DNA from 3 places in the Janthinobacterium sp. YR213 genome. Region 2 is predicted to be linked to each of the others. Evidence: predicted binding sites of a transcription regulator. Region 2 holds the regulator's gene; each other region holds the start of a gene.

What was found. The regulator sigma-54, encoded in region 2, starts transcription at its own class of promoters, with help from an activator protein. The targets are predictions, from matches to a motif close to TGGCANGNAANCTGCTTT.
Region 1: the regulator sigma-54 is predicted to act here: its motif matches at 1,427-1,444, upstream of BLT98_RS06355 (EDSAP-1 family PEP-CTERM protein).
Region 3: the regulator sigma-54 is predicted to act here: its motif matches at 3,027-3,044, upstream of adh (aldehyde dehydrogenase).

Annotation. Positions count from the first base shown of each region.
Region 1 is NZ_FNDA01000001.1:1,439,468-1,450,051, forward strand. It holds gene BLT98_RS06350 (glycosyltransferase) at 97-1,329, shown strand; gene BLT98_RS06355 (EDSAP-1 family PEP-CTERM protein) at 1,517-2,497, shown strand; gene BLT98_RS06360 (EDSAP-1 family PEP-CTERM protein) at 2,607-3,602, shown strand; gene BLT98_RS06365 (nitroreductase family protein) at 3,629-4,729, opposite strand; gene BLT98_RS06370 (ThiF family adenylyltransferase) at 4,730-5,599, opposite strand; gene BLT98_RS06375 (methyl-accepting chemotaxis protein) at 5,686-7,269, opposite strand; gene BLT98_RS06380 (hypothetical protein) at 7,414-7,611, opposite strand; gene BLT98_RS06385 (M16 family metallopeptidase) at 7,705-10,539, opposite strand.
Region 2 is NZ_FNDA01000003.1:198,173-208,756, reverse strand. It holds gene BLT98_RS14895 (GGDEF domain-containing protein) at 1-186, shown strand, start outside; gene BLT98_RS14890 (monovalent cation:proton antiporter family protein) at 187-2,166, opposite strand; gene BLT98_RS14885 (KpsF/GutQ family sugar-phosphate isomerase) at 2,275-3,285, shown strand; gene BLT98_RS14880 (KdsC family phosphatase) at 3,285-3,818, shown strand; gene lptC (LPS export ABC transporter periplasmic protein LptC) at 3,861-4,472, shown strand; gene lptA (lipopolysaccharide transport periplasmic protein LptA) at 4,498-5,079, shown strand; gene lptB (LPS export ABC transporter ATP-binding protein) at 5,079-5,834, shown strand; gene BLT98_RS14860 (RNA polymerase factor sigma-54) at 5,839-7,317, shown strand; gene raiA (ribosome hibernation-promoting factor, HPF/YfiA family) at 7,387-7,749, shown strand; gene BLT98_RS14850 (enoyl-CoA hydratase/isomerase family protein) at 7,885-8,970, shown strand; gene rapZ (RNase adapter RapZ) at 8,971-9,834, opposite strand; gene hprK (HPr(Ser) kinase/phosphatase) at 10,156-10,584, opposite strand, start outside.
Region 3 is NZ_FNDA01000011.1:8,170-18,753, forward strand. It holds gene BLT98_RS28385 (TonB-dependent receptor family protein) at 1-1,624, opposite strand, end outside; gene BLT98_RS28390 (beta-propeller fold lactonase family protein) at 1,829-2,785, shown strand; gene adh (aldehyde dehydrogenase) at 3,130-4,650, shown strand; gene BLT98_RS28400 (DUF779 domain-containing protein) at 4,706-5,095, shown strand; gene BLT98_RS28405 (PQQ-dependent methanol/ethanol family dehydrogenase) at 5,145-6,881, shown strand; gene BLT98_RS28410 (porin) at 7,169-8,329, shown strand; gene BLT98_RS28415 (4Fe-4S binding protein) at 8,387-10,489, shown strand; gene BLT98_RS28420 (FAD:protein FMN transferase) at 10,479-10,584, shown strand, end outside.

The DNA of each region.
Region 1 (10,584 bases), on a different contig from region 2:
TCCTGGCGCCCGCCAGTGGCACGCGACGGGGGAACTAAACGGCGTGGCGCCACTCCAACCTGGCAGGCATCCCCTCCTGCGAGTACAGCGGTTCCCATGGCGCGCAAAAAAATCCTCTTTATGGCCGAGGCAGTGACCCTGGCCCACGTCGGCCGCCCCCTGAGCCTGGCCCAGGGACTCGACGAGGACAAATATGAGGTGCATTTTGCCTGCGCCGATGGCTATGACTTTTGCTTCAAGCAAGCGCCCTTTCGCCGCTGGCGCATCGACAGTATTTCATCGTTGCAATTCCTGCAGGCGCTGGCCCACGGCAAGCCTGTCTACACGGAAAGCACCCTGCACGCGTATGTGGAAGACGACTTGCGCCTGCTCAATGCGGTCCAGCCCGATCTCGTGATCGGCGACTTCCGCCTGTCGCTGTCGGTCAGCGCGCGCCTGCAGCGCATTCCCTACATTACGCTCAGCAATGCCTATTGGAGTCCGTACGTGCGCCAGCACTACACGGTGCCCAGCCTGCCCCTGACAAGCCTGCTGCCCATCTGGCTGGCCGCCCCCCTGTTCCGCCTGATCCGCCCGCTGGCCTTCGCCTCGCATGCCGTGCCCCTGAACCGCGTGCGCCGCAATCACGGCCTGCCATCCTTGGGCAGCGACCTGCGGCGCATCTATACGGATGCCGACCGCACCTTGTATGCGGATATTCCGCAACTGTTCCCACCGCACGCCATGCCGTCCACGCACGGCTATCTGGGCGCCGTCATCTGGGCGCCGCCACTCGACTTGCCGGACTGGTGGCAGCGCCCGGAACTGAGCAGCGGACGGCCCATCATCTACGTCACCCTGGGCAGTTCCGGCCAGGGGCAATTGCTGCCGCGCGTGCTGCGCGCGCTGGCGCCCCTGCCTGTCACCGTATTGGCAGCCACGGCCGGCACCATCCGCGTCGACGCCGTGCCGCCGAACGCCTATGTCGCGCCCTTTCTGCCGGGCGACGCGGCCGCGCGGCGCGCCAGCCTGGTGATCTGTAACGGCGGCAGCCCCACCAGCCAGCAGGCGCTGACGGCGGGCGTACCCGTCATCGGTATCGCCGGCAACCTCGATCAATTCCTCAACATGCACGGCATCACGGAGGCCGGGGCCGGCCTGCTGCTGCGCGCCGACCGCTTCCAGGAAACCGCCCTGCGCCATGCCGCCACGCGCATGCTCGACGATGGCCGGGCCAAGCTGGCGGCGCGCCAGCTGGCCACGGCCATGCGCGACTATGTGCCAGGGCAACGCTTGCTACCCCATGTGCACGCCCTGCTGGGCTCGTTGCCTCTAGGCAGCCAGCCTTGACGGGCAGCGTCGGTTTTTCTTACAGCGAGTCCGGCAAAGCCTGCACCGCATCAACAAAAACACGCCAAGTCATTGATTTCAAAAGGGCCTCATGCGTTGGCATGGAAGTCGCTAGGTACTGGCCATGAGCACCTGCCGACAGGACTCAGCAAGACTTCCAGACTCACTCAACCACGAGGTGAATACAATGAAACTCTCGAAACTGAAACTGCTCCCGGCCGCAGCGGCACTGGCCATGCTGTGCGCCGCAGGTAGCGCACAGGCGGGCGCCTACGGCTATTCCTACAACAACATCTTCGGCCTCGTGATCGGCGTGCCAACGGGCCAGATCACGGTGGCCAACAGCACCACCATCTCGCGCAGCACGGCCACCCTGAATGGGGTAAGCGTCATCAATGGCGGCGCCGGCTCGCTCGATGCCCTCCGCGCCAACGTCGGCGCCGTCACCAAAGGCGAGAACGACTTCACGCAGCAAGGCCCCACCAACACCTATTCGCGCGGCGATGCGCAGATCGTCAGCACGCAGTTCCCTTCGTTCCCGCCCGGCTCCACCTCCACCCAGGTGGTGAACGTGGCCGAAGCCCACCTGGACGGCCCCGCCGGCACGGCCGATGCGTCCGGGCGCAATGGCTCGACCACGGGCTTCTCCGTCGATTTCATCGTCGGTTCGCCCACGGCAACGCTGAGCTTTGACTTCCTGGCCTCGCCCTTCATGCAGGTCTTCCTGCAAAGCACGGTCGGGCAGCTGTCCACCGCCACGGCCAATCTGGTCGTCACCTTCACCATCACGGATGCGACCGGCGCAACCGTGTTCAACTGGACTCCCGATGGCGTGATCGGCTCGGGCATCTCGGGCGGCACGGAAAACGCCGATGGCGCCAATCTGAACACCAGCCTGGCGACCAATTTCCTCACGCGCGGCAATCTGTTCACCTACGACCCATCCGGCTGCGGCACGCCCACGGGCACCGGTGTCGGCACCGCGTGCGGCAGCAACTTCAGCTCCGTCAGCAATGCTTTGACAGCCGGCAACTACACCTTGACCCTGAATGCGGTGGAAAGCGTGGATCTGGTGAAACAGGCCGCGCCTGAGCCCGGCACCCTGGCTCTGCTGGGCCTGGGTCTGGCTGGCCTGGGCTATGCCCGTCGCCGCAAGGTTGCCGCCTGAACCAGGCAACAGGGGGATTCACAGGCGAGGAGGCTCTCCTCGCCTTTTTTATGTGGCAAGCCTGTCGGTTTTCCTTACAACGCGGCCGATCAGGAGATGAGGATTTTTCATGATGACATTTTCTTGCACCCGACTGCCAATGGTCTTGTTCGCCTTTCTGCTGCTGGCCAGCAGCGGCACCGCCAGCGCCGCCGCCTACGGCTATTCGTACACCAGTGTCTTTGGCCTGGTCATCAGCAATCCCTCCGGCTCCGTCTCCCTGCTCAGCAACATCGACCTGTCGCGCACCACCGCCACGCTCAACGGCAGCAGCATCATCAAGGGCGGCAGCAATGAGATCGACGCGCCGCAAGCGACACGCGGCGCCGTCACCAAGGGAGAGAATGATTTCACCCAGCAAGGCATGGGCAATGCCTCGTATGCGCGCGGCGAGGCGCAAATCGTCACCTCGCAAATCCCCCCCTTTCCACCGGGCTCGACCAGCACACACACCGTAAACGCGGCAGAAACCTTCCTGGCGGGCGGCGGCAGCGCCGACGCCTCGGGACGCAATGGTTCCAGCACCGCGATGACCGTCAATTTTGTCGTCGGCCAACCGGGCGCAACCATGGCCTTCGACTTCCAGGCCCTGCCCTTCATGCAGCTGTACCTGGACGCCTTGGCCGGCACAGGCTCGGCGGCCACCACGAATATGGCGATGACGTTTAGCATCATCGATGAACATGGCCAGATCGTCTTCAGCTGGGCGCCCGACGGCAACCTCGGTTCCGGCATCCTGGGCGGCACCGAACTGGCCGATGCCGCCAACCTCAATACCGGCTACGCGCAAACGCCGCTCACCAGCGGCAGCATGTTCACCTACGACCCCAGCGGCTGCGGCGCCCCCACAGGCACCGGCATCGGCACGACGTGCGGTGGGCAGTACAGCGCCGTCACGGATCACCTGGTGGCGGGCAACTACACGCTGGTGTTGAACATGCTGAACAGTTCCGAACTGGTCTACGTGCCAGGCGTCACGCCAGTGACGCTGCCGGGAACCTTGCCGCTATTGGCGGCTGGCCTGGCAGCGCTGGCCAGCCTGGCGCCACGGCGCCGACAAGGCTGAAGCGCGCGCATGGCGTCACGCGCGCCTCACTGCCCCGCCGTCGGCGCCACCAGCAAGTCTTGCAGCGGACGGCGCAGCGAGCGCGCACTGGCCGCCGGCCCGGCGCCTATGCGCCCGAGAAACACGGCCCGCTCAACCGCCGTGGCGCCCAGCACGGCCTGGCATTGCGCGGCCAGCTCCTGTGCCAGCTCCTGCATGCCATCGGTGCGCGAAAAAGTACGCCGTTCGCGCACATAGCGGGCAAAGATCAGCGGCGTCAATTCCGGCTGCAATTGCAGGCCCAGCTGCGTGGCCGTCAGCCAGAAGCGCTGCATGGCGCGGCCGGCCGCCACGTAATCGTCGATGTGGCGCGGCGGCGCATCGGCCAGCAGCATGAAATGCGCGGCACAATACAGGCCTGGCAGCAAGTCCATCTGCAGGCGCGGCGCGACGGTGCCAGCCAGCCAGGTATTGAAAAAATCCACGCGGCGCCAGCTGTGCATGACCCAGCGCATCAGGCGCGCCGTCATCGGGTCGACGCCGAGCGCCTGCTCCGGGATGCGGTCGCTGCTGAAGCGCGCGCCCCATTCGATGACGTCGCGGTGCACCTTGTGCGCCTCGGGCATGGTCAGGCGCAGCTTCGCATTGTCGAACATCAGGCGCGCGCAGGCCAGGCGCGCGCGCCCGCCTTCGAACCACTGCACGCCGTACCCGGGCGGCAAGCTGGCCGCCAGCGCCGCCTTTTCGCTGGCGCGCAAGCTGCGCGTGCTGAGCCGGCGCCGCTGCACACTGCGCTGCGACAAGAAGGCCGCCAGCGGGTCGGGCTGCATGCCGGGACTGTCGACCAGGCGCACATCGAAGGTGGGTAGCGTGTCGGGCATGGACAGACGCCGGCGCGCTTCCATGCGCAAGCCATGGCTGCTGGCCGCCAGTGCCATGCTTTCGAGCAAGGCACCGAGCGATAGCTGGCTGGGATGGCCGTCGAGGTCATACACGCAATGGCTGCGCGTATCGAAGCCATGCACGACCACGTGCCGCGGGTCCACGACTTCAAAGCGCCACGGCTGCGTGTTGTCGCCGCTGGGCGCCCAGCGCGCCTGCTCGAGGATGTTTTCCAGTACGGGATCGATCTGCGGTGCTTGCGCCATTTATACCCCCTGCGCCGCGCGGCGCCGCTTGATGACGGCCATCGTCAGGCGCTGCAGCGGATGACGGTTGCCGCCCGGACGCCAAGTATGCACGAGCTTGTTGCGGTAGGCGTCGAAATGCATGCCGTGCGGCGCCGCCATCACCTTGCCCCGCTTTAACAATATCTTCAAGGCTTCCGTGGCGGCCGCGCCCGCGCACAGCTGGCAGCCCATGATGGTCGACGGCCCGCGCCGCTCCTTCAGGTTGATGGCGGACGGGTCGACCAGATAGGGGCCGTGCAAGCCGGCCGGCGCCAATCCGACCAGGAAACGCAAGGCTTTTTCTTCCTCGGGCAAGTCGCCCCAGCCAAAATACTCTTCGAACGTCATGCCGCCCGGCATGAAGCTGAGCACGGCCGTGCCCATGCCCAGCGGCGCGGCCGTGATAGCGGGGATGCCCAGGCGGGCGCACGTGGCGAAGGTAGCCTGGCGCGCGGGAAAGGCGAAGAAATCCAGGCCGTCCACATACAGGTCGACACCGGCAAAGAACTCGGCCAGGTTGCTGTCGTGTATACCGTCTGGAAATTGTTTAATCTCAAGTTCGGGATTGATGTCACGCGCCATCTGCGCCAGCACGGCCACCTTGGGCTGCCCCAGGGTGGAGACCATGGCGCCGGCCTGGCGGTTGAAGTTGGCGATATCGAAGGTGTCGAAATCGGCGATATGAAAAGCGCCGATACCGAGCCGCGCCAGGGTCAGCAAATGCACGCCACCGACGCCGCCCATGCCGGCGATGGCCACGCGCTTGCCGCGCAAGCTATCCTGCTCCGCCTGCGTGACCCAGCCCAGGTTGCGGGCGAACGCCGCGTGATAGGAAAAACCGTCTGTCATGCTCACCTCTTCTGTGCGTCCAGTGCGGACGAAAAAGTTTGGACAGGTGAGCCGGGGTTAAGTTCCCCAGTGACAGAAAAAAGCGCTTAGCGCGTCAGGCGCCGCGCCGCAGGCACGCTGCGCTGTAGTGCTGCCGCTGCCGGCGCCACTGCGCCCACCTTGAACACGCTGACGATCTGCGCCAGCCCCGCCGCCTGCTCGTTCATGGCTTGCGCCGCCGCCGACGCCTGCTCGACGAGGGCCGAGTTTTGCTGCGTCATGTTGTCCATCTCGACGATGGCCTGGTTGATCTGCTCGATGCCGGCGCTTTGCTCGGCGCTGGCAGAGGAAATCTCGGCCACGATATCGGTCACGTGCTGCACGCTGGAGACGACTTTTTCCATCGTCTCGCCCGCCAGCGCCACCAGTTTTTCACCGGCGCCCACTTGCTCGGCGGAACTGTCGATCAATTGCTTGATCTCCTTGGCGGCCGCAGCCGAACGCTGCGCCAGGTTGCGCACCTCGCTGGCGACGACGGCGAAGCCACGGCCCTGCTCGCCCGCGCGCGCCGCTTCCACGGCCGCATTGAGCGCGAGGATATTCGTCTGGAAGGCGATGCCGTCGATGACGGCGATGATGTCGCCGATCTTCTTCGACGAGGCATTGATGGCGCCCATGGTGTTGACCACCTGGCTCACCACACCGCCGGCCTGGCTCGCCACTTGCGAGGCAGAAATAGCCAGCTGGTTCGCCTGGCGCGCATTGTCCGCATTCTGACGCACGGTCGAGGTCATTTCTTCCATGGTCGAGGCCGTCTCTTCCAATGAGCCCGCCTGCTGCTCCGTGCGCGCCGACAGGTCGTGGTTGCCGGAAGCGATCTCGCCCGATGCCGTGGAAATGGATTCCGCATCGTTACGCACCTGGCTCACCAGATGGGCCAGGTTGTCGCGCATGGCCTTGATCGCCATCAACAGACTGGACGTATCGCCGGGGCGCGTATCGATCTGCGTCGTCAGGTCGCCCTTGGCGATTTGCGCCACGATGGCCGCTGCATAGTCGGGTTCGCCACCGAGCTGGCCCAGGATGCGGCGCAGCATCAAGGCCGCCAGGGCGCCCACCACCAGCATCAGCGCGCCGCCGATGGCCAGCAGCACGCCCGCCTGGGCCCAGAATTTGTGGTTGATGTCATCGATGTACGTGCCTGTGCCGATCAGCCAATCCCACGGCGCAAATTTCACCACGGCATACATCTTCGCCACCGGGTCCTTCACGCCCGGACGTGTGCCGTCCGCCTGCACCAGGCCGATGCGGCTGGTGGCCAGGGCCGCGCGGTAGCGGTCGCCCGACTGTTTCATGTTCTTTTGCGGCACGCCGATGCGCGACGCATTCGGGTGCACGTACAGCAAGTCCGTGCTGAAATCGCGCACAAAATAATACATCTCGTCCTTGACGAAGCTGCCGATGACCAGCTTGGCCTGCTGCTGCGCCTGTTCACGCGTGAGCTTGCCAGACTGTTCCAGCGCATACGCCTTTTCCACCGAGGCATTGGCCAATTCCACCAGCACCGTCAGCTGCTCCACCCTTTCCGCCATCATGGTCTGACGCAGGGAATACAGGGAAAACGAGGCGATGAGGACGATGCCCAGCAAGGTGCTGAAACACAGGAGGAGAATGCGCGAACGGAGTGTCATGGGTGCCTGGGTAAAGAATAAAATGTGGAATTATAAACAATTTCCATGCGGAAATCTTTTCAGAAAAGCAAAGCGGGCGGCGCTACCAGGCTGATGCCCGGCAGGCACCGCCCGCATATGTCTTGCTGAAGTCTGACTGAAAGGTCAGGCCAAGGCTTCCTTGGCTGCCTCTTCCGGCGTCAAGCCGTCGTAGAACTGGTCGGTAAACCACTCGACCTGCTCTTCGATGTGGTCCTGCGCCTGCGCCACGGTGGCGCCGCCCGCCACGAGGAAGCCTTCGACCTCGATACACCAGTTGATCAACTCCAGGGTTTCCGGATCGAGTTCTTCTTTCTTAGCCATCGTATTTCCTTGCTTGTTAAATTGCGATCACATCAATAAGCAGCAGTTTAACAGCTTCGCCACACTGCCGCCCCTGCAGTTCAACAATGAAGCTTACTTGGCTGCAACGTTTTTACGTTCCGGATACAGCACTACCTGCACATAATTGTGCATGTCCAGGTAGCGTTGCGCCGCCAGTTTCACGGCTTGCGGCGTGATGGCGCGCACGCGCTGCTCGTAGCGCAGGATGTGCGCGGGGTCGCGCCCCTGCGTTACCGAACCCATCAATTGGTTCATCCAGTAGTTGTTTTCCCGCAAGGATTTCTGCTGGCGCGTGATCCAGTTCAGCTTGACCTTTTCCAGGTCCGCCGCGGATGGCCCGTCCGTCTTCATCTTGTTGATTTCGGCAAACGCCGCGGCGATCACCTTGTCCACGTTTTCCGGTCCGGTGGGCAAGTTCAAGGCCACCGAGTAGTGGCCGTACGGATGCTGGCCCATCGAGGTTTCAAAGCCGCCGCCATAGATCATGCTCATCTTTTCGCGCAGCACTTCGATGACTTTCAGGTTCAGCACCTCGCCCAGCGCCTGCAGGGTCAGCTTTTGCTCATCCGAATACGCCACGTCGCCATTGAAGGTGATGGAAATCGTGCTTTTGGGCTCGCTGCCCATGTAGATATCCTTCTTGACGATCCCGGTCACCGGGCGCATGCCCACGTCGCGGTAGGCGTGCGGCACGTCGGCCACGGGCAAGGTGCCCAGGTAGCTGGCGATCAGGGGCTTGATCTTGTCGAGCTCGAAGCTGCCCGTGAAGATGAAGGTCATGCCGCGCGCGCTGGAAAAACGCTGGCGGAAGATTTCCAGCGAACGGTCCAGGCCCACCTTGTCGAAGTCGGCCACGCGCGGCACGCCATCGACGCGCGGGTTGTCGCCAAACATGGCGTGCTGGATGGCATCGTAAAACACGGCCTCCGGCTGCGCCATGCTGTTTTTCGCCAGGTCCTGCTGCTTGCCGATGAAGGACTGGTACAGGCCCGCATCCTTGCGCACGTCGTTGAAATACAGGTACACCAGTTGCAGCATGGCTTCCACGTCGGCACTGCTGGCCGAGCCGCCAAAGCCTTCGCTCAGTTCGCCCAGCGAAGCGCCCACGTTGACCGTCTTGCCAGCCAGCACTTTCTGCAAGTCCAGCGGCGCCAGGTCTTTCAGGCCCATGCTGCCGACCACGGCGCTCGCGTAGCGGGCGTTGTAGATGTCGGCATCGCCAAACAGCGACTGGCCGCCGAAACGCGTCGAGCCCATCAGCACCTGGTCATTCTTGAAGTCCGTGGGTTTGAGCAGCACGCGCACGCCATTGCCCAGGGTCAGTTCCGTCACGCCGATGGCGCTATTCAACTTTTCCGAGGCGATGCTGCCGCCGGCCGGCGGGCCGTCCATCAGCTTGCTGGCCAGGACTTTTTCCGTGCGCGGCTCGATGGTTTGCTGCTCGGCCTTCGCCACCGCGTCGAGCAATTGCTGCTGCGTCGGCACGCTGGCGCCCGCTTTCGGCTCGGCGCCCATGAAGACCACCAGTTTCTTTTGCTGGTCGGGAATCACCTTGGCCACCGTCTCGTTGATTTCCTGCAGAGTTACTTGCGGCAAGAGTTCCTGCGCGTACAGCAATTCATTGGCGATGCCGGGGATGGCTTCCTGCTCCAGGAAGTTACGCGAATACTCGGCCACGAAACCGGCCGAGTCGGACTTGTCACGCTCGCTGTACGCGCGCTCGTAATTGCGCAGCATGTTCTTGCGCGCACGGTCCAGCTCATCCTGGCTGAAACCGAAGCGGCGCGCCCGCTCATCTTCCTGCACCAGCGCATCGACGGCCGGTTGCACGCCGCCCTTGCCCAACAAGGCATACGCGCTGAACGATTCATAGCCGCGCACCAGCTTGCCCATGCTGCTGCCGCCCTGGATGAACGGGGGATTGGCTTGCTGCGTCAATTCCTGCATGCGCGCGCTGAGCATTTGCCCATACAGGTTTTCGATCATCTGGCGGCGGTAGTCGGCAATGGTGACGGGCTCCTGCGCGGCGCGGATCGGGTAGCGGATGAAGACGGTGTCGTCCGGCGCTTCCTTGTCCGTGATCACCAGCGCTTCCGTTTGCGAGCGCTGCGGCACTTCCGCATACAGGCGCGGACGCGGTTTCACGGGATTTTTCAGTTTGCCGAAATGCTGCTGGATCAGCTTTTCAGCCTGTTTCGGTTCCACATCACCGACCACCATCACGGCCATCAGGTCGGGACGGTACCAATCCTTGTAGAAACGCTTGATGGCTTCCGGCTTGAACGTTTTCAAGACGGATTCCTTGCCGATCGGCATGCGCTCCGCATAGCGCGAACCGTTCAGCAGCTTCGGATACAGGATCTTGTTCATGCGGTCGCTGGCGCCCTTGCCCAGGCGCGCCTCTTCCAGCACGATGCCGCGCTCGCTGTTGATGTCGGCTGGATTGAATTTCAAGCCATGCGCCCAGTCTTCCAGCACGAGAAAACCCTTTTCCAGGTTTTCCTTCTTGTTCGTCGGAATCGGCAGCACGTACACGGTTTCATCAAAGCTCGTGTAGGCATTCAGGTCGGCGCCGAACTTCACGCCGATCGATTGCAGATAGGAAATAAGCTCATTGCGCTTGAAATGCGTGGAGCCATTGAAGGCCATGTGTTCCGTGAAATGGGCCAGGCCTTGCTGGTCGTCATCTTCCAGGATGGAACCGGCTTTCACCACCAGGCGCAATTCCACTTTTTGCGCGGGACGGGCATTTTTCTTGATGTAATAGGTCAAGCCGTTCGGCAGTTTTCCGACGGTAACTTCTGGTGCCTGCGGCAAGGGATCGCTCAAACGGATTTCCGCCTGGGCCATGCAGGCGCACGCCAGCAAGACGGCGCCCGAGATCAGGCGTAATTTACTCAGCTTCATGTATTCTCAACGGTAAGATTCAGTAAGCGTACCTTACACTGAAAT
Region 2 (10,584 bases):
TTGCCGGGCAGCGCGCAAGCGTGGGTCAGCGTGTCGATCGGCGTGGCCAGCCTGGAAGCGGACGCGGCGCTACTCCCCATCGAAACGGTGGCGCAGCAGCTGGTGGCGCACGCCGACCAGGCCCTGTATCAGGCCAAGGCCGATGGTCGCAACAAGGTCGTCAGCTGGCAGGCGCAGCCCGGCTAATTATTTCAATAGCAAGGTTTCTGCTTTGGCCACGGCGTCTGCCGTGCCGCGCAGCACCACCACGTCGCCGCTGGCCAGCTGCGTCTCGGGGGTAACATCAAGGCGGCCCCGGCCGCGGCGGATGGTGGTCACAAACGCGCCGCAGCCGGCCACGTCGATCGTGCTCAAGGGCAGTCCCACGCAGTGCGCGCCCTCGTTGACGGTGACCGTATGCAGGCGTTCCAGCTCGGCATCGTCACCCGCGTCGCTGGAACCGTGGAAATAGCCGCGCAAGGACGCATAGCGTTCTTCGCGCGCCGCCTGCACCCGGTGCACCACGCGGCGCAGGGGCACTCCCATCATGATCAGCGCATGCGAAGCGAGCATCAGGCTGCCTTCCATCAATTCCGGCACCACTTCGGCCGCGCCCGCCTTCTTCAGTTGGTCGAGGTCGGTATCGTCGTGGCTGCGCACGATGACGGGCAGAGTTGGCGCCATTTCGTTAAGCAAATGCAATAACTTCAGTGCCGAAGGCGTATTCGCATACGTGATCACCACGGCGCTGGCCCGGTAGATGCCGGCCGCCACCAGGCTTTCGCGCCGGCCCGCGTCGCCATACGACACGTGGGCGCCGGCCAGCTGCGCTTCCTGCACCCGTTCCGGGTCCAGGTCCAGCGCGTGGTATTCGATCTTTTCTTCCGCCAGCAGGGTGGCCAGGCTTTGTCCGCTGCGCCCGAAGCCGGCGATCAGCACGTGTTTCTGCGACGCCATGGTGCGCGTGGCGATCTTGGTCAGCGCCAACGATTGCATCATCCAGTCGTTGGCCGCCAGTTTCATGACGATGGCGTCGGACTTGGCGATGAGGAAGGGCGCCACCAGCATCGACAGCACCATCGACGCCAGCACCACCTGCACGACGAACGGGTCCATCAGCTTGATGCCGCCAGCCAGGTTCAGCAGCACGAAGCCGAACTCGCCCGCCTGCGCCAGTCCCAGCCCCGTGCGCAGGGCCACGCCGTTGCTGGAACCGAACAGCCGGGCCAGCCCTGCGATCAGGGCGAATTTCAGCAGCACGGGGCCGCACAGCAGCAGCAAGACGAGCCACCAGTTCTCAAACACCACACGGATATTGAGCAGCATGCCGACGGTGATGAAGAACAGGCCCAGCAGCACGTCGCGGAAGGGCTTGATATCCTCTTCCACCTGATGCTTGAATTCCGTCTCGGAAATGAGCATGCCAGCAACAAACGCTCCCAGGGCCAGCGACAGTCCTGCCCGTTCCGTGATCCAGGCCGCGCCCAGGGTAATCAGGAGCAGGTTGAGCATGAACAACTCTTGCGAGCGGCGCTTGGCGACGATGGTCAGCCAGCCGCGCACCAGCTTCTGGCCGATGAAAAGCAGCAAGATCAGCACCACCAGGGCCTTGCCGCCGGCCCAGGCCAGGGTTTCGGCCAGGTTATCCGAATCGCGCGTGAGGGCGGGAATCAGGATCAGCAGGGGCACGACGGCCAGGTCCTGGAACAGCAGAATGCCGATGATCTTGCGGCCGTGTTCGCTTTCGAGTTCCAGCCGCTCCGTGAGCATTTTCGAGACGATGGCCGTCGACGACATGGCCAGCGCGCCGCCCAGGGCGAAGGCGGCTTGCCAGCTCAGGTGGATGTAGGCGGACAGGTAATGTCCGACGAACCAGCCGAAGAAGACGGTGGCGATGATGGTGGTGACCACCTGCGCCATGCCAAGGCCGAAGACGATGCGCCGCATGGCGAGGAACTTGGGCAGGGAAAACTCGAGCCCGATGGAAAACATCAGGAAGACGACGCCGAACTCGGCCAGGGTGTGGCTGGCCTCGTTTTCCGCCGCCAGGCCCAGCGCGTGGGGGCCGATGACGATGCCGACGGCCAGGTAGCCCAGCATGGGCGGCAAATGCAACATTCTGAAAGCGACCACGCCCAGCACGGCGCTGCCGAGTAACATCAGGGTCAGTTCAAGCGAGGAAAACATGGGTTGCCCGGTACGGTCAATGGAAATCGTTGTTTGTTGTGACTGGCAAGTTTTTTGCTTTCCTAATTCGTTTATACTTTGGGCATGAGTGTAACCCATGAAAAAACAATGCTGAAAGCTTTTGATCGAATTGACATGCAAGCGACGACCGAGCGCGCCGTCGCGCTGGCCCGCACCACCTTGCAGATCGAGTCCGACGCCATCGTTGCGCTGCACGCGCGCCTGGCCACGGACGACAGCGTGGGCCGCGCCGTGGCGATGTTGCTGCAATGCAAAGGAAGAGTCGTCGTCTCCGGCATCGGCAAATCCGGCCATATCGCGCGCAAGATTGCCGCCACCCTCGCTTCCACCGGCACGCCGGCCCTGTTCGTGCATCCGGCCGAAGCGGCCCATGGCGACCTGGGCATGGTTACCTCGGAAGATGCTTTTATTGCCATATCGTACTCCGGCGAATCGTCGGAACTGATGGCCATCATGCCCGTCGTCAAGCGCATGGGTGGCGTGCTGATTTCCATGACGGGCAAGCCGAATTCGAGTCTGGCGCAATTGGCCGACGTGCACCTGGATATTTCTGTTGAGAAAGAAGCCTGTCCGCTGAACCTGGCGCCGACGGCCAGCACCACCGTCACCCTGGCCCTGGGCGACGCGCTCGCCGTGGCCTTGCTCGACTTGCGCGGCTTCAAGGAAGAAGATTTCGCCCGCTCGCACCCGGGCGGCGCCCTGGGCCGTCGCCTGCTCACGCACGTGCATGACGTCATGCGCAGCGGCGAACGCGTGCCGAAAGTGCCCGTGCAGGCTTCCTTGCTGCAGGCGCTGGAAGAAATGACGAAGAAAGGCATGGGCATGACGGCCGTCGTCGACGCGGACAACCGCCCCGTGGGCGTGTTTACGGATGGCGACTTGCGCCGCATGTTCGAGCGCGTGCAGGATTTCACGCAAGTGGCGATCCGCGACGTCATGCATGCGCAGCCGCGCAGTATCGCGCCCGAACGCCTGGCCGTGGACGCCGTGGCCGTGATGGAGCAGTTCCGCATCAACCAGATGCTGGTCGTCGATGCCGACGGCAAACTGGTGGGCGCGCTGCATATCCATGATCTGACGCAAGCGAAGGTGATCTGATGGATAGCGTCGCGGACAACCTGGCACGCGCGGCCAAGGTCAAACTGATGATCTTTGACGTCGATGGCGTGCTCACCGACGGCAGCCTGCATTTCGGCCCGGACGGCGAGATGATGAAAACGTTTAATGTGTATGATGGCCTGGGCATCAAGCTGCTGCAGGAATCGGGCGTGCAGACGGCCATCATCAGCGCGCGCCGCTCTGCCATCACGGCGCGCCGAGCGCAAGACCTGGGCATTACCCATGTACACCAGGGCGGCCACGACAAGCTGACGCCGTTTCGCGAACTGCTGGCGCTGACGGGCTTGACGGAAGAGCAATGCGGCTATATCGGCGACGACGTCATCGATGCGCCCATCCTGAAACGCGTCGGCTTTGCCGTCAGCGTGCCGGGCGGGCGCCCGGAAGTGCAGGGCCTGGCCCACCATGTGACGCAGGCCGGCGGCGGCCGCGGCGCGGTGCGCGAGATCTGCGAATTCCTGCTGCGTGCCCAGGACAATTATGCGCGCGTCATGGCGCCGTTCCTGGAGTGAGGCGCGCCGCCTCGCCAGTGACATTTGAAAGAGTGAAGCCCTATGCGTAAGCCAGGAGGCGCCCATCGCTGGCGCATGATCTTTACCGTGCTGGGCGCGGTTGTTGTCGCGCTGGGCAGCTTTTGGCTGCTCGAGGTGATGAACAAGAATAGCCAAGACATCACGGCCAGCAAGCATCTGGATGAGCCCGACTATTTCATTACCAATTTCAGCCTGGTGCGCATGGACTTGACGGGAAAACCCAGCTATATCGTGTCGGGCGCCAAGCTCACGCATTATCCGCTGGACGATTCGTCCGATATCGACCGGCCCTTCGTGCGCAAGCTCACGCCAGGCATGCCACCGATGAACATGAATGCGGAACTGGCGCATATCGACCAGGACAATACCCGGCTGCAACTGCACCGCAATGTCGTGATCGACCGCGTGGCCAGTCCGAAGGCGCAGAACCTGACAGTCAAGACGGAAGCGCTGACGGTGTTCCCGGATGAGGAAAGAATGGAAACGGACGTGCCTGTCGATATCCTGACAGGCACCTCGCGTCTCAATGGCATCGGCATGAAAGCCAATAACGCCACCGGCGTGGTGGAAGTGCAGAATGCGCTGCGCATGGTCCTCCCGCCGAAACCGCGCCCGGCCGCGGCGGCAAAATGACAGAATGAAACAAGGAAACCATACTATGAAGAACATCTTGCTGTTGACCGTATTTTCCCTGGCCATCATGGGCGTGGCGCATGCCGAGAAGGCCGATTCCGAGAAGGAAGCCGTCATCACGGCACGCAGTGGCCACGTCGATGACATCAAGCAGGTGCGCACCCTGACGGGCGACGTCGTGCTGGTCAAGGGGACCCTGACCATGAAGGCGGGGCGCGCCGTGATCACGGAAGATCCGCAAGGCTACCAGTTCATTACCTTCTGGGCCGATCCCGGCAAGCTCGCCACCTTCCGCCAGAAGCGCGATGGCGCGGGCGACCTGTGGGTGGAAGGCGAAGCGGAGCGCGTGGAATACGACAACAAGACGGAAGTGGTGAAACTGTTTTCCAGGGCCAAGCTGACGCGCCTGGAAGGCACGAAAGTGACCGACGTGGCCAATGGCGCCTTCATCTCGTATGACAGCCGCAAGGAAGTGTTTGCGATGGAAAATTCCAACAGCGGCACCAGCACCCCGGATGGCGGCAGCGTGCGCATGGTGATCCAGCCGAAAACCAAGGCACCGGCGGCGGAGAAAGCGCCGGCCACGCCTGCGCCAGGAAAGAAATAATGGACAATACTCGTTGCGGCAGCACCCTGATCGTTCGCGGGCTGCAAAAAACCTATGGCAAGCGGCAAGTCGTGCATGATGTCTCGCTGCAAGTCGAATGCGGTGAAGTGGTGGGTTTGCTGGGCCCGAACGGCGCCGGCAAGACCACCTCGTTCTACATGATCGTCGGCCTGGTGCCGTCCGATGGCGGCAGCATCGATATCAGCGGCGTGGACATCTCCAGCCTGCCGATCCACCGCCGCGCGCAGATGGGCCTGTCCTACCTGCCGCAGGAAGCGTCCGTCTTCCGCAAGCTGACGGTGGAAGACAATATCCGCGCCGTGCTGGAAATCCAGACCGTCGAAGGCCGTCCGCTGACGAAGGCCGAGATCGAGGTGCGCCTGGATAAATTGCTGGCCGACTTGCAGATTGAAAAGCTGCGCGAGAATCAGGCCCTGTCCCTGTCGGGCGGTGAGCGCCGCCGCGTGGAAATCGCCCGCGCGCTGGCCACCGATCCCCGTTTCGTGCTGCTCGACGAACCGTTCGCCGGCGTCGATCCGATCGCCGTGATCGAGATCCAGCGCATCGTGCGTTTCTTGAAGGAGCGCAATATCGGCGTGCTGATCACCGATCATAATGTGCGCGAGACGCTGGGTATCTGCGACCGTGCCTACATCATCAACCAGGGCTCGGTACTGGCGTCGGGACGCCCCGACGACATCATCGCGAACGAGTCGGTACGCCGGGTCTATCTGGGCGAACACTTCCGCATGTAAGCCAATGAAACAATCATTGCAGCTGCGCACTTCGCAGCACCTGGCACTGACGCCGCAGTTGCAGCAATCGATACGCCTGTTGCAATTGTCTACCCTGGAATTGCATCAGGAACTAGAGCAATTGCTGACGGACAATCCCTTGCTCGAACGCCTCGACGATCCGCTCGACCGTTCGCTGCGCCTGCTGTCCGATGGCGCCTTGAGTTCCACGGCCGCGCCGGCCGAAGCGCCGCCCCAGCCGCCGGGCCAGGAAGCGCCCGCGGCGCCGGCCGAAGCGGAAACCTTTGATGGCGATGCCGGCGAGGGTCCTGCCGCCGCGGATGGCGGCGACAGCGACTGGAGCGAGGCGAGCCGCGGCAAGGCGCCCGACGACGAGGATTCGCGCCCGCAACTCGAAGCCCATCACTGCACCCTGCGCGAACACCTGATGGAGCAGATGCGCGTGACGGTACTCGAATTGCGCGACCGCGCGCTGGTCGAGCTGATCATCGACGCGCTCGACGACAATGGCTACCTGGAAGAGTCGCTCGACGACATCCTGGCGCGCCTGCCGGAAGAGCTGGAAATCGACGCCGACGAGATGCGCACGGCCTTGTCTCTCTTGCAAAGTTTCGATCCGCCCGGCGTGGGCGCGCGCAACGCGTCCGAATGCCTGGCGCTGCAAATCAAGCGCTTGCCGCACATCGCCATGGTGACGCGCCGCATGGCCCTCGTCATCGTGGAAAAGCACCTGGCCTGGTTTGCCCAGCGCGATTTCAACAAGCTGAAAAAAGCCCTCGATTGCGACGATGAAGACTTGCGCGAAGCGCAGACGGTGATTCGCCAGTGCAATCCGCATCCGGGCGCCGTGTTCGCCTCGGACGTGTCCGATTACGTGGTGCCCGACGTCGTCGTCAAGCGCGCGCGCAATGGCTGGCAAGTGACCTTGAACAACGATGTCATGCCGCGCCTGCGCGTCAATGCCATGTACGCCAACTTGCTCAAGCAAGGCAAGGGCGAAGGCGCCATGGGCGCACAGTTGCAGGAAGCCAAGTGGCTGATCAAGAATATGCGCCAGCGCTTCGACACGATCCTGCGCGTGGCGCAGGCGATAGTAGAAAGACAAAAGAACTTTTTCTCGCATGGGGCCGTTGCCATGCGTCCCCTTGTGCTCCGTGAAATAGCTGATACACTGGGTTTACACGAGAGTACTATCTCGCGGGTAACAACTCAAAAGTACATGCTGACCCCGCACGGCATGTTCGAGTTGAAATATTTCTTTGGTAGCCACGTCGCCACCGAAGCGGGGGGCGAAGCGTCATCGACGGCGATACGGGCATTGATCGTGCAACTGACAGGAGCAGAAGACCCTAAAAATCCTTTATCCGACAGTAAGATTGCGGACATGCTGGGGGAACAAGGCATGGTGATTGCGCGACGTACTGTTGCCAAATACCGGGAAGCGTTGAAAATTCCGCCAGTGAGCCTGCGTAAGTGTTTGTAAGTTTTTTTCGGTTCCTCTGCGGGCCGGATAGGATGGACCGCACGAACCCGATCATCTTTAGGAGTGTGTATGAATCTCACCATCAGCGGACATCATCTCGAAGTGACACCAGCCATCCGTGAATACGTACAAACGAAGCTGGAGCGCGTGAAACGTCATTTCGATCAAGTCATCGATATCGCCGTGATTCTGACCGTGGATAACCTCAAAGAGAAAGAAAAACGTCAAAAGGCTGAAGTCAACCTGCGTTTGAGCGGCAAGACTGTCTATGTGGAAAGCTTGGCGCACGACCTGTACGCCGCGATCGATACCCTGATCGACAAGCTCGATAGGCAAGTGATGAAATACAAAACCAAAGTGCAAGGGCACGGTAAAGAGGCGATCAAGCATCTGCCAGACAACTCCGAGGAAGAAGCCGTCGTCGCCGTCTAAGGCCACCCGCTTCCAGCAGTTGTGATCAACTAAGGGCGCACATCTTGCGCCCTTTTTTGCGCCTGGACCTTTTGAGCGCAATGTTCGCCGCGCAGGGGCTAAAATGTTTGCACTTTCACTTCTTTCCTGCCTGCCATGAGCGACTTCGTCCAGACTTCCATCCGCAACCGCACGGGCCATATCGTGCTCGACCGTCCGAAAGCCTTGAATTCCCTGTCGCTGGAGATGGTACGCGCCCTGAGCGCGGCCTTGCTGGCCTGGCGCGACGATCCGCAGGTGGATGCCGTGGTGATCCGCTCCAGCAGTGAAAAAGCCCTGTGCGCCGGCGGCGACATCCGTTTCTTTTACGATGCGGGCCTGGCCACGCCGCAAGGCGGCAGCGCCATGCTGGAAGATTTCTTTACGGAAGAATATGCGTTAAATCATTTAATTCATTTCTACCCGAAACCGTATATCGCCGTGATGGATGGCGTGGTGATGGGCGGCGGCATGGGCGTGGCGCAAGCCGGGCCGGGCAACCGTTTGCGCATCGTGACGGGCCGCACGCGCATGGCCATGCCGGAAGTCAATATCGGCTTGTTTCCCGACGTGGGCGGCAGTTATTTTCTATCCCGCCTGGCCGGCCAGCTGGGCCTGTACCTGGGCTTGACGGGCTTGACGATCAACGCGGCCGATGCCCTGTACACGGGGCTGGCCGATGTCTACCTGCCTGAGGCGCAGATGGGGGCGCTGCTGGATCTGTTCGAATCGACGCGGGGCGAAGCCTTGCCGGTGGCCATCAAGGCGCTGGCGGCGCCTTTCCAGGCCGAGGCGGGGGTATCTCCCCTGGCCACGGCGCGCGCGGCGCTGGACCGCCACTTCGGCGCCCCTTCCGTGGCCGCCATCATGGCCTCGCTGGCGCAGGATGACAGCGCGTTCGCGGCCAAGGCGCTGGCGGCCATGCGCCTGCGTTCGCCATTGATGATGTCGGTGACCCTGGAATTGCTGCAGCGGGGCGCCCACCTGGGCGTGGCCGATTGCCTGCGCATGGAGCGCACGGTGGTGCGCCACAATTTCGAACATGGCGAAGTGCTCGAGGGCGTGCGCGCGCTGGTGGTCGACAAGGACAATGCACCGCGCTGGAACCCTGCCAGCCTGGACGACGTCGATGCGGCCATGGTGGCGCGCTTCTTTGCCCCCGTCTGGCCAGCGGCGGCGCATCCCCTGCGCCACCTCGACTAATTAGCTGCGTTCGCGGTGGCGCAGGACGACGCGTTCATTCGGGCCGAAATACTGCGCCAGCCGCTCCGCCATGTACACGGAGCGGTGCTGGCCGCCCGTGCAGCCCAGGGCCACCGTCAGGTAGCTGCGGTTGTCGGACTTGAATGACGGCAGCCATTTCTCGATGAAGCTGCGGATGTCGGCCAGCAGTTCCAGCGCGCTCGGCTGCGCGTCGAGGAAGGCGATCACGGGCGCATCGCGGCCGTCGAGCGGGCGCAGCGCCAGGTCGTAATAGGGATTCGGCAAGGCCCGTACGTCGAAGACGAAATCGGCGTCCAGGGGCACGCCCAGCTTGAAGGCGAACGATTCGAAGAACAGGGTCAGCGGCGCGCGTTCGGAGGCGACGATATCCTTGATCCAGGCGCGCAGCTTGTTGGCGCTCAGTTCCGACGTGTCGATCACATGGCCCAGCTGTTCGATGGCTGACAGGCGTTCGCGTTCTTCCGAGATGCACTCGATCAGCGTGCGGCGGCTGGCCGGATTCTGGTTCGGACGCAATTCGTGCGACAGCGGATGGCTGCGCCGCGTTTCCGAGAAGCGCGCCACCAGCGAATGCGTGGTGGCCGTCAGGAACATGACCTTGACGTCATGCCCCTGGTCGCGCAGCAGGGCCACATTGTGCGGCAGGCTGGTCAGCGACTCGGCGCTGCGCGCATCGACGGCGACGGCCAGTTGCGGTGTACCTTCGTCGAGCAGGGTTTGCACCAGGCTGGGCAGCAAGGCCGGCGGCAGGTTGTCGACACAATAGTAGCCGGTATCTTCCAGCACATTGAGCGCAACGGATTTACCGGAGCCGGATATTCCGGTGATAAGGACGATATGCATACGCCGATCATACAATAAAGATCGGCGCCGCGCTCCCAATGCAATTATCTTTACAAATTATTGCAATTTGGAATGTGATATTGCCGGGATTGGCAGGGCGCTCTCGTCACGACCGTAGGTCGGCTTAGCGCGTCGCGCGTAAGCCGACACCGCGGCATGGGCCAACAATGTCATCGGATTACGCACGGCGTTGCCGCGCTAATCCGACCTACTTGCTAATCGCCACTCATGGCGAGTCGTTGGTGCAGCAGGGAATTCACGCAGTACAGCTGCGTGCCTGCGTAACGGTTCGCCCTTGCAAGGGCGAACTCCTTGGCAACATTAATCGCCACTCATGGCGAGTCGTTGCCGCTCCATGAACTCCTGCAAGGTATCGATGCCGCGCAGTTGCAAAATCGTGTTGCGCACGGCCGCTTCCAGCAGTACGGCGATGTTGCGGCCGGCGGCGACGGGGATGACGACCTTGCGCACGGGCAAGCCCAGCACGTCTTCCGTGGGGAACAGGAAAGGCAGGCGCTCGACTTCCTCTTCCAGCGCGTTGCGGCGCACCAGATGCACGATCAGTTTCAGGCGCATCTTGCGGCGCACGGCCGTTTCGCCAAAGATGGCCTTGATATCGAGCAAGCCGAGGCCCCGCACTTCCAGCAGGTTTTGCAGCAAAGGCGGGCAGCGGCCTTCGATCATGTTGGGCGCGATGCGCGAGAATTCGACGGCGTCATCGGCCACCAGGCCGTGGCTGCGTGAAATCAG
Region 3 (10,584 bases), on a different contig from region 2:
TGGTCTTGATCTGGAACACGGCCGCGTTCACGTGCGTATTGTTATTGATCCTCGCCTTGACGCCTGCTTCCAGGTTGGTGCTGGTCGCTGGTTTCAAGTTGAAATTGAAGCCGCCGCCCGTGCCCGAGTAAAACAGTTCATTCAAGGTAGGCGCCTCGAAGCCGCGCGCGGCGCTGGCATACACGTTGACGTTCGGCGTCAATTTATACAGCAGGCCCAGCACGGGTGTCGTGTGGCTGAACTCCAGGCTGCCGCTATCGTTGCCGTTGCTGAGGAAATGGTCGTCGACCGCCACTTTCATCTTGCTGTAGCGCACACCTGCGCTGAGCAGCCATGGGCCGCCTTGCCATTCCGCCTGGATATACGGATCGAGGCTGGACACGACATTCTGTTCATCGCGGCGCAGCTTGCCCTTCAATCCGTACACTTCGCCGATATAGTTCTCATAGCCGGTACGGTCATCGCTGGAGCGGCCGTAATCGATGCCGATGGTGGTGCTCAGCTTGCCGCCGGCCAGCTGGTTCACGTGCAGCCAGTTGGTGTCGATGCCATAGAACTGGCGCTGGAAGTCGACCACGCCGCCCGAATGCTTAAGTAGACCGTCCACTTTGGTATTTTGGAATGCTTTATTAAACGCCTGGTACTGGATCACGTCGCGGTTGCCGCCATACACCATAACGTGCAGGCGGTCATCGCCGAACGACTGTTCATAAGTGGCGCCGATCTGCTGGTGGTCGATGCTCTTGCGGGTGTTGTAGCGTTCGGCCAGGGTGCGTTTCGGGTTTTGCGTATCCGTCGCGTCGACCTCACCGGCGCGCGGGTCGGCGGCAAACGTGGCCCAGGTAGCGCCCAGCGGATCTTGCGTATTGCCTTGATGCAGGCTGTTGGCGACGATGGTCAGCTTGCTGTCCTTCGTCGGCTTGACGGTGATCTTGCCGAACGCCTGTTCGCGCGTGGCGGCGCTATGGTCGCGGAAGCCGTCCGTGCGGAAGCGCGAACCGTCGAGCACGTAGCCGATGCCGCCTGCCTGGCCTTGCGCCGAGAGATCGACCTTGCTGGTGCCGTAGCTGCCGCCCGTCACATTCAGTTCGACGGACGGGGGATTTTGTCCATCCCTGGAAAACAGCTGGATCACGCCGCCCGAATGGTTGCCGTAGATGGCAGAAAATGGCCCACGCAATACTTCGATGCGCTCGGCCGTATCGAGGTTGAAAGTGGCGGCCTGGCCCTGGCCGTCGGGCATGCTGGCGGGAATGCCATCGCTGATCAGCTTGACACCGCGCACGCCGAAGGCCGAGCGTGCGCCGAAGCCGCGCGACGAGATCTGCAAGTCTTGCGCATAGTTCTGGCGGTTTTGCACGACCAGGCCCGGCACGGCGGCCAGCGCTTCCGACGCGTTGACGCGGATTTGGCCATCCTGGATGCGCGCGCTGTCGACCACGTCGATCGAGGCCGGCACTTCCTGGCTGGGGTGGGCGATGCGGCTGCCGCTGATGACCACCGTATCCATGAGTTGCCCGTTGGCCGGGTCAACTGCTTCGGCGGCAAAGACGTGGGGGGCGAAGGTGGCGCTGCCGGCGACAAACAGGCTGGCGATGGTGTTCAGGCGGAAACGATGCTGCATGCGGATTCTCCAATGTGAATAAAAGCCTGCTTGATCGCGTGCGCGGTACAGGTCTGCGTAGGTGTATCAAGCAATATGCCTGCCATGTCTCCATTGGTGGGCTGAAATTATACGCGTGTCAGTGGCACGGCGTTTGCATACGTTAATTGTCAGAGGCGCCGATGCCGCGCGCTTTTCCTGTGTTTTGCCATTGAAAAGGTGATTATGCCCAACTTCTTCTCGTGCTTGCGCCAGGTTTGCTGGCTATTGCCGGCGCTCGCCAGCACCGCCCTCCAGGCCGCTCCCTTTGCCTATGTCCCCAATGAAAAATCGGGCACCTTGAGCGTGATCGACACGGCGACCGACCAGGTCGTGCGCCAGATCGCGGCAGGCAAGCGGCCGCGCGGCATCGCCGCCGACCCCACCGGACGGCAATTGTTTGTCACGGATGCCGCCAGCAGTGCCTTGTTGCTGATCGATAACGCTGCCGGCACGCCCGTGCGCACGGTGGCGCTGGGCAAGTCGCCCGAAGGCGTCAGCGCTTCCCGGGACGGTCATTACGTGGCAGTGGCCGTCGAGGAAAACAATAGCGTGGCCTTGCTCGATGGCCAGACAGCTACCTTGCTCGCCGATATCAAGGTGCAGGGACGCAATCCGGAACATGCCGTCTTCAGCCCGGATGGACGCTGGCTGCTGGTCAGCGCGGAAGAGGCCGAGCAAGTCGATGTCATTGATGTGGCGCAACGCCGCCAAGTCGCTTCCATCGCCGTGGGACTGCGTCCGCGCGGCATCGGTTTCAGCCCGGACTCGGGCCGCGCCTATGTGGCGTGCGAACTGGTCAATGCCGTCTACGTGATCGACATGGCCGCGCGCAAGGCGATTGCCACCATTCCAGCGGGCAAGAATGCGAATGGCATCGTGGTCCATCCCAACGGCAAGCAAGTGTATGTCTCGAATGGCACGGACGGCACGGTGATGGCGATCGACACGGCCAGCAATCAAGTGACGGCCACGATTGACGTCGGCAAGCGCCCGTGGAACATGGCCATCACGCCCGACGGCGCCAAGCTGTACGTGGCCAATGGCCGTTCGAACAGTGTATCCGTCATCGACACGGCCAGCGCGCGCAAGGTGGCCGATATTGCCGTGGGCGAATTGCCTTGGGGCGTGGTGATTCGTTGATTCCTTGGTGGCACAGGCGCAGGTGTTCCAGTCTGGTACACCTGTTCCATTGTGCAGCGGCGCAGGGGAGATGCCGCAGGGCTGGCCCGGATTGGAACAGGACGTCTTCACCTTGTTCAAAATGCAAACAGGCCCACGTCCCCACCCAAGCAGGTGGCCTGCGCTGAAAAACGTGCCGGGTTTGATGCCGCGCCCTTGTAACAGGGATAAAACCGGCTAAGTTTGTAGTGGGATGGCGAGCTGGCACGGCATTTGCGGAAGACTCTGTGTACTCACCCCATCTGTACCAGGACGTTTGATTTTAATTAAGTAATTCCATTCTAATTAACCCGATAGAGGACGACATGAATCTCGCAGACATCAGCAAACTGGGCGTAGCCAATCCCTTCAAACAACGCTATGACAATTACATCGGCGGCAAATTCGTTGCACCAGTAAAAGGTGAGTACTTTCCTAACATCACGCCGATCACAGGCTTGCCGTTTTGCGAAATCGCCCGTTCCACGACGGAAGACGTCGAGCTGGCGCTGGACGCCGCGCACGCCGCCAAGGAAGCATGGGGCAAGACTTCGCCGGCCGAGCGCGCCAATATTTTGAACCGCATCGCCGACCGCATCGAACAGAACCTGAGCCTGATCGCCACGGCGGAAACCATCGACAACGGTAAGCCGATCCGCGAAACGATGAATGCCGACATTCCACTGGCCATCGACCATTTCCGTTACTTCGCCGGTTGCATCCGCGCGCAGGAAGGTTCCGTCGCGCAAATCGATGCGGAAACCTATGCCTACCACTACCATGAGCCGCTGGGCGTCGTGGGGCAGATCATTCCGTGGAATTTCCCGATTCTGATGGCCGTGTGGAAACTGGCGCCAGCCCTGGCCGCCGGCAATTGCGTCGTCTTGAAACCGGCCGAGCAGACTCCGGCATCCATCATGGTGTTGATCGAGCTGATCGGCGACTTGCTGCCGCCGGGCGTGCTGAACATCATCAACGGTTTCGGCCTGGAAGCGGGTAAACCGCTGGCCTCGAGTAAGCGCATCGCCAAGATCGCCTTTACGGGCGAAACGGGCACGGGCCGTCTGATCATGGGCTATGCCGCGCAAAACCTGATTCCCGTCACCCTGGAGCTGGGCGGCAAGTCGCCGAACATCTTCTTTGAAGACGTGATGGATGCCGACGATGACTATTTCGACAAGTGCCTGGAGGGTTTTGCCATGTTCGCGCTGAACCAGGGCGAAGTGTGCACCTGCCCATCGCGCGTGCTGATCCAGGAATCGATCTACGAGAAATTCATCGAACGGGCCTTGAAGCGCGTGGCCGCCATCAAGCAGGGCAACCCGCTCGACTCGTCCACCATGATCGGCGCGCAGGCGTCGCAGGAACAGCTGGAAAAAATCTTGTCCTACCTCGACATCGGCCGCCAGGAAGGCGCGGAAGTGCTGGCCGGCGGCGAGCGCAACACGCAGGCGGGCGACCTGGAAGGCGGCTACTACGTGCGTCCGACCGTGTTCAAGGGCAATAACAAGATGCGCATCTTCCAGGAAGAAATCTTCGGCCCCGTCGTGTCCGTGACCACTTTCAAGGATGAGGCCGACGCGCTGGCGATTGCCAACGATACCTTGTATGGCCTGGGCGCCGGCCTGTGGACGCGTGACGGTTCGCGCGCCTTCCGCATGGGCCGCGCCATTCAGGCGGGCCGCGTGTGGACCAATTGCTACCACCTGTATCCGGCCCATGCCGCGTTCGGCGGCTACAAGCAATCGGGTATCGGCCGCGAAAACCACAAGATGATGCTCGACCACTACCAGCAAACGAAGAACTTGCTGGTGAGCTATAGCCCGAAAGCGCTGGGCTTCTTCTAAACCGGCAACAGGCGCCGCACCTGTAGTCCAGGCGCGGCGCGCAGAAAGGGATGCCATGAGTGCAGCAATTGCCCGGGTGGTTGCCACCGATGCGGCGCTGGAAATGATGGACAAGTTGCGCCAACGTCACGGCCCGCTGATGTTTTTCCAGTCGGGTGGATGCTGCGACGGCAGTGCGCCCATGTGCTACGCGCTGGGCGAGTTCGATGTCAGCGACACCGATATCTATCTCGGCAATTTGAATGGCACACCGTTCTACATGGGACTCGAGCAATTCGAGTACTGGGAGCATACCCAGTTGATTATCGATGTGGTCGATGGCAATGGCGGCATGTTTTCACTCGACAACGGCACGGGCAAGCGCTTTTTGACGCGCTCGCGCCTGTTCACCGATGAAGAGTGCGCGCTGTTGTATGCCCAGCCGCATGAGCACCGCAAGACTTGATACACACATACTAATAAAACAGAGGGAGATGATTGTGCAGAAAAAAATCATGGGGATACTCATCGGTTTGGGTTTGGCATCGCTGGCCCAGGCGGCCGACGTGGGCAATGTCACCAATGCCATGCTCGACAGCACGGCGAAGAATCCGGCCAGCGTCCTGTCGTTTGGCATGGGTACACAGGGCCAGCGCTATTCGCCGTTGACGCAGATCAATGACAAGACCGTGGCCAAGCTGGTGCCAGCCTGGTCGTTCTCGTTTGGCGGCGAAAAGCAGCGGGGCCAGGAATCGCAGCCGTTGATTCACAACGGCAAGATGTTCGTCACGGCATCGTATTCGCGCATCTTTGCCGTCGATTTGAAAACGGGCGCCAAGCTGTGGAAGTATGAGCATCGCTTGCCAGACGGCATCATGCCATGCTGCGACGTGGTCAACCGCGGTGCCGCCCTGTACGGCAACCTGGTGATCTTCGGCACGCTCGATGCCTACCTGGTGGCGCTGGACCAGAATACGGGCAAGATCGTCTGGAAGGAGAAAGTGGATGACTACGCGGCCGGCTACTCGATGACGGCCGCGCCGCTGATCGCCGAAGGCTTGCTGCTGACAGGCGTGTCGGGCGGGGAATTTGGCATCGTGGGCCGGGTGGAAGCGCGCAATCCGATGACGGGCGATCTCGTGTGGAGCCGTCCGACCGTGGAAGGCCATATGGGCCACCGCTATGACAAGGATGGCAAGGCCATCGACAACGGCGTGTCCGGCACGGCGAACAAGACGTGGCCGGGCGACCTGTGGAAAACGGGCGGCGCCTCGACGTGGATGGGCGGCACCTACGATCCGCAAACCAAGCTCGCATATTTTGGCACCGGCAACCCGGCGCCGTGGAACAGCCACTTGCGTCCCGGCGACAATCTGTACTCATCATCCACCGTGGCGCTGGATGTGAAAACGGGGCAGATCAAGTGGGCGTATCAAAACACGCCGAACGATGCCTGGGACTTCGACGGCGCCAACGAATTCGTCACTTTCGACATGGATGGCAAGCGCTACGGCGGCAAGGCCGACCGCAACGGCTTCTTCTATGTCATCGATGCGGCCAACGGCAAGCTGCAGAACGCTTTTCCATTTGTGAAGAAAATCACCTGGGCCAGCAGCATCGACCTGAAGACGGGCCGGCCGAACTATATCGCCGCCGGCCGCCCTGGCGACCCGACCAAGGGCGAAGAGGGCAAGAAGGGCACGACCGTGTTTGCCGCGCCCGCTTTCCTCGGCGCCAAAAACCAGATGCCGATGGCGTACTCGCCGCAAACCAAGCTGTTCTACGTGCCGGCGAACGAATGGGGCATGGATATCTGGAACGAGCCGATCAGCTACAAGAAGGGCGGCGCCTTCCTTGGCGCGGGTTTCACCATCAAGCCCCTGTTTGACGACTACATCGGCGCCATGCGCGCCATCGATCCGAAGACGGGCAAGATCGTCTGGGAAATCAAGAACAACGCGCCGCTGTGGGGCGGCGTGATGAGTACGGCCGGCAACCTGGTGTTCTACGGCACGCCGGAAGGCTTCCTGAAAGCCGTCGATGCGAAGACGGGCAAGGAGCTGTGGAAATTCCAGACGGGCTCCGGCGTCGTGGCGCCGCCCGTCACCTGGCAGGATGGCGACACGCAATATGTCGCCGTCGTCTCCGGCTGGGGGGGGGCGGTGCCGCTGTGGGGCGGCGAAGTGGCGAAGAAGGTCAACTTCCTGGAACAGGGCGGTTCCGTGTGGGTCTTCAAGCTGGCGTCGAAGTAACGGGGTGAAACATCCGGGCCACACGGATGGGTGTCTCCCTGTCCGCCGGATGTTTTCTTTTTGCTGACGGCCCAGGCCGTCAGTTTTTTGTTTACCTGGATGCCCGATACGCCTGCTTGCGGTCAAAAAATGAACACTGTCAGTGGCGATTGATCCGCTGCTGCACACGTTAACTACGCTTTTTCTCTTTCTCCCTCTGAACCGTTCTGGGCACGCTTATTGCCAAAGCTTGAGGTACATCAATCACTGGTGTGCACACTAAAAACAGAGAAGAAAGAGGAGAAAAAATGAACACATTGAGCAAGCTGGGGAGCCTGGGTGTCATGACAATCGCAGCGGTGGGGCAGGCACAAGCCGTCGATATCAAGGCTGGCGACTGGACCGTGTCGGTGGGCGGCATCGTCAACGCCTATTACACGCAAGTGTCGTGTTCGGGCGATGCGGTGGGCGGGCTGGCGCTGGGCGGCCAGGCGCTCGGTTGCGGCGGAGAAAAGGACCGCACCACCATCGGCAACGGCTTGCTGCCGAATGGCTTGATCACCTCGGCAAGCTCGCGCCTGGGCGAGTACGACGTGAAAGCCTTGATCGGCATCTACAACTCGACGGCCACGGACAGCGCCATCAGCCAGAACAGCGTGGTCGATGTGCGCCAGGCATTCTTTACGTTTGGCAATGAACACATGGGTACCTTCAAGCTGGGCCGCGACTACGGCATCTTCGGCGCGAATGCGATCCTCTCCGACATGACCTTGCTGGGCTCGGGCGCACCGGTGCAGGCGACACAGCGGGGCCGGGTGACCCTGGGCCATATCGGCGCTGGCTATACCTATCTGGGCAACTATGGCCAGATCATGTACAGCACGCCGAAGTCGGGCGGCGTTGGCGTCGACGTGGCACTGGTCAGCCCCGTCTCCGATACGCCGATTGTTGCAGGCTCGACCTATTCTTCGAAGTCGAGCCCGCAAGTGCAGGCGCAGCTGACGTATGCGCAGGAAGGCTTGAAAGCCTGGCTGGGCGTGAAGTCGCAAAAATTCACCTCGAAAACGCCGGGCGTGGATGACCTGACCATGCGCGGCGTGGAAGTGGGCGGCTCGTACCAGATGGGGCCGGCCGGCGTGCTGCTCAACTTCCAGGGCGGCAAGGGGCTGGGCATCTTGTCCGATGCGGACCAGGGCGATACCAAGTCGAAGAACTGGCTGTTGCAAGGCACGTACAAGACGACGGACAAGCTGAAGCTGGGCTTGTCCTACGGCATCAGCAAGAACGACGACAACACGGCTGGCACGGGCGGCTTGAAGTCGAATGCCAACCTGACCCTGGGGGCGTACTACTCGCTCAACAGCGCGATCACCCTGGTGGGCGAGCTGGGCCAGACGCGCTCGAAAGGCTTTACGGGTGGCGAAGCGAAGATGAATGGCGTGTCCCTGGGCGGCATTATTTTCTTCTAATTAATGAACGCGGCGCCTTGCGACAAGGCGCCGCACGGAGCGTAGTGCATGAGGACAATGCGGTTGTTCATAGCATGCTGGCTATTCCTGTTTATCCTGGGACAGGCGTGGGCGGGCGTGCTCACCAAGGCCGAGCTGGCAAGGCGCTTTCCTGTTCCCATCGTCGTGGGCGACAAGGAGACCGACTTGCCCGTCTGGCCCCTGTTCAAGCAAAACGCCACGGCCACGCAGCTGATCGGCTACGTGTTTGAATCCGTGGACCTGGCGCCCATTCCCGGCTTTTCCGGCGTGCCCGTCAATCTGCTGATCGCCATTGATCCGCAAGGCAGCTTTCTCGACGTTGCCGTGTTGTCGCAGCATGAACCCGTGTTTCTCGATGGCCTGGGAGAGGCGCCGCTGTTTCAGTTCGTCAAGCAGTACCAGGGCTTGTCGCTGAAACAGAATATCGCTATCGATGCCAGAAAGAAACGCGCGCCAGATGCGACCCATGCCGATATCGATGGCGTGTCGAAGGCCACGGCTTCCGTGCGCATCATCAACCAAAGCGTGCTGGCCTCGGCCTTGAAAGTGTCGCGCAAAAAACTGGGATTTGCGCAGGGCCGCGACCCGGACCAGATTGCCCGCATCCGCATGGAGGTATTCGAGAGACTCAGCGTGGAGCAGATGCTCGAGCGGGGCTTGATCCAGCACGTACGCTTGAGCAATAAGGATGTGGAAACCTTGTTTGCCGGCAGTCCCGGCGCGGGACTCGATGCGGAAGCGACGCGTGAGCCCGATGGCGTGTTCATCGACCTGTACCTGGCGTACGTGTCCGTGCCCACGGTGGGACGCAACCTGTTGACGGAACGCAGCTGGAACAAGCTGCGCAACCGGCTGGACGAAGGCGACCACGCCATTCTCGTCATGTCGCGCGGCCGTTACAGCGTGCTGGGCGACGATTTCGTGCGCGGCACGGTCCCGGACCGGCTGTTGCTGAAGCAGGATGGCTTGCCCATCGACATGCGCGATCTGGACCTGGAATTGAGCCTGTCCGATACGGCCTCGCTGCCGACGGAAAATGTCGCCGTCTTGCGCGTTATCAGCCAGGTGGGACTCGATGCGGCCAGCCCGCTGGCGTTCACGCTGCCGATCACGCGCAGCAAGGGCATCGTGTATCCCGAACGCATCGCCCGCAATGTCGATATCAGCTACCGTCTGCCGGCCGAGTTTTATACGGCGCCGCAAGGCGACGATGCAAGCTGGCGCGGCACGTGGAAGGTACGCAAGGCTGAGTTGCTGCTGTTGCTCGCCGGGCTGGCGCTGCTGGCCGGCGCATTGGCCTGGCAGAAACGCCTGGTGCGCGAGGGCCGGCAATTTATCTGGTTTCGCCGCCTGTTCCTGGTGTTTACGATTGGCTTCATCGGCTATTACGCGCAAGGGCAGTTATCGATCGTCAATCTCACGGGCGCCATCCAGGCGCTGCTGGCCGGGCGCAGTCTGGGCTTCTTCCTGTTTGACCCGATGACGGTGATCCTGTGGGCATTTGTGCTGCTCAGTCTGCTGATCTGGGGGCGCGGCACGTTTTGCGGCTGGCTGTGCCCGTTTGGGGCCCTGCAGGAATTCACGGGCAAGCTGGGCCAGTGGCTGCGCTTGCCTCAATGGAAAATCAAGCCGCGCCTGGATGGGCGCTTGAAATGGATCAAGTATGGCTTGCTGGCGGCCATTCTGGGCAGCAGCGTATTTTCCAGCCAGATCACGGACAAGCTGGTCGAGCTGGAACCATTTAAAACGGCCATCACCCTGAACTTCGTGCGGGCCTGGCCGTTCGTCGCGTATGCCCTGGGCTTGCTGCTGCTCAGTAGTGTTTCCTACAAATTCTTTTGCCGCTACCTGTGTCCGTTTGGCGCGGCACTGGCGCTGCTGGGGCGGTTTCGCCTGTTCAACTGGATTCCCCGTCGCAAGGAGTGCGGCACACCGTGCCAGACTTGCCGCCACCGTTGCGAGCATCACGCCATCGCGGCTAGCGGGAAAGTTGATTACGGCGAGTGTTTCCAGTGCATGGATTGCGTCGTGATTTATGCCAGCGATGAAAAATGCGCGCCCTTGATGCTGGAAATCAAGCGTGCCCGCACCATCCCCATCGTCCGGGTCACGGCAGAGGAGAGCAGCAATGCAGCGTAGAACCTTTATTTCCGCAGCGATAGGCAGCGTGTCCGGCATGGCGGGCTTGTCTTTTCCTGGCAGCATGGCGCGCGGCACGGCCACGGCGTCCGGTG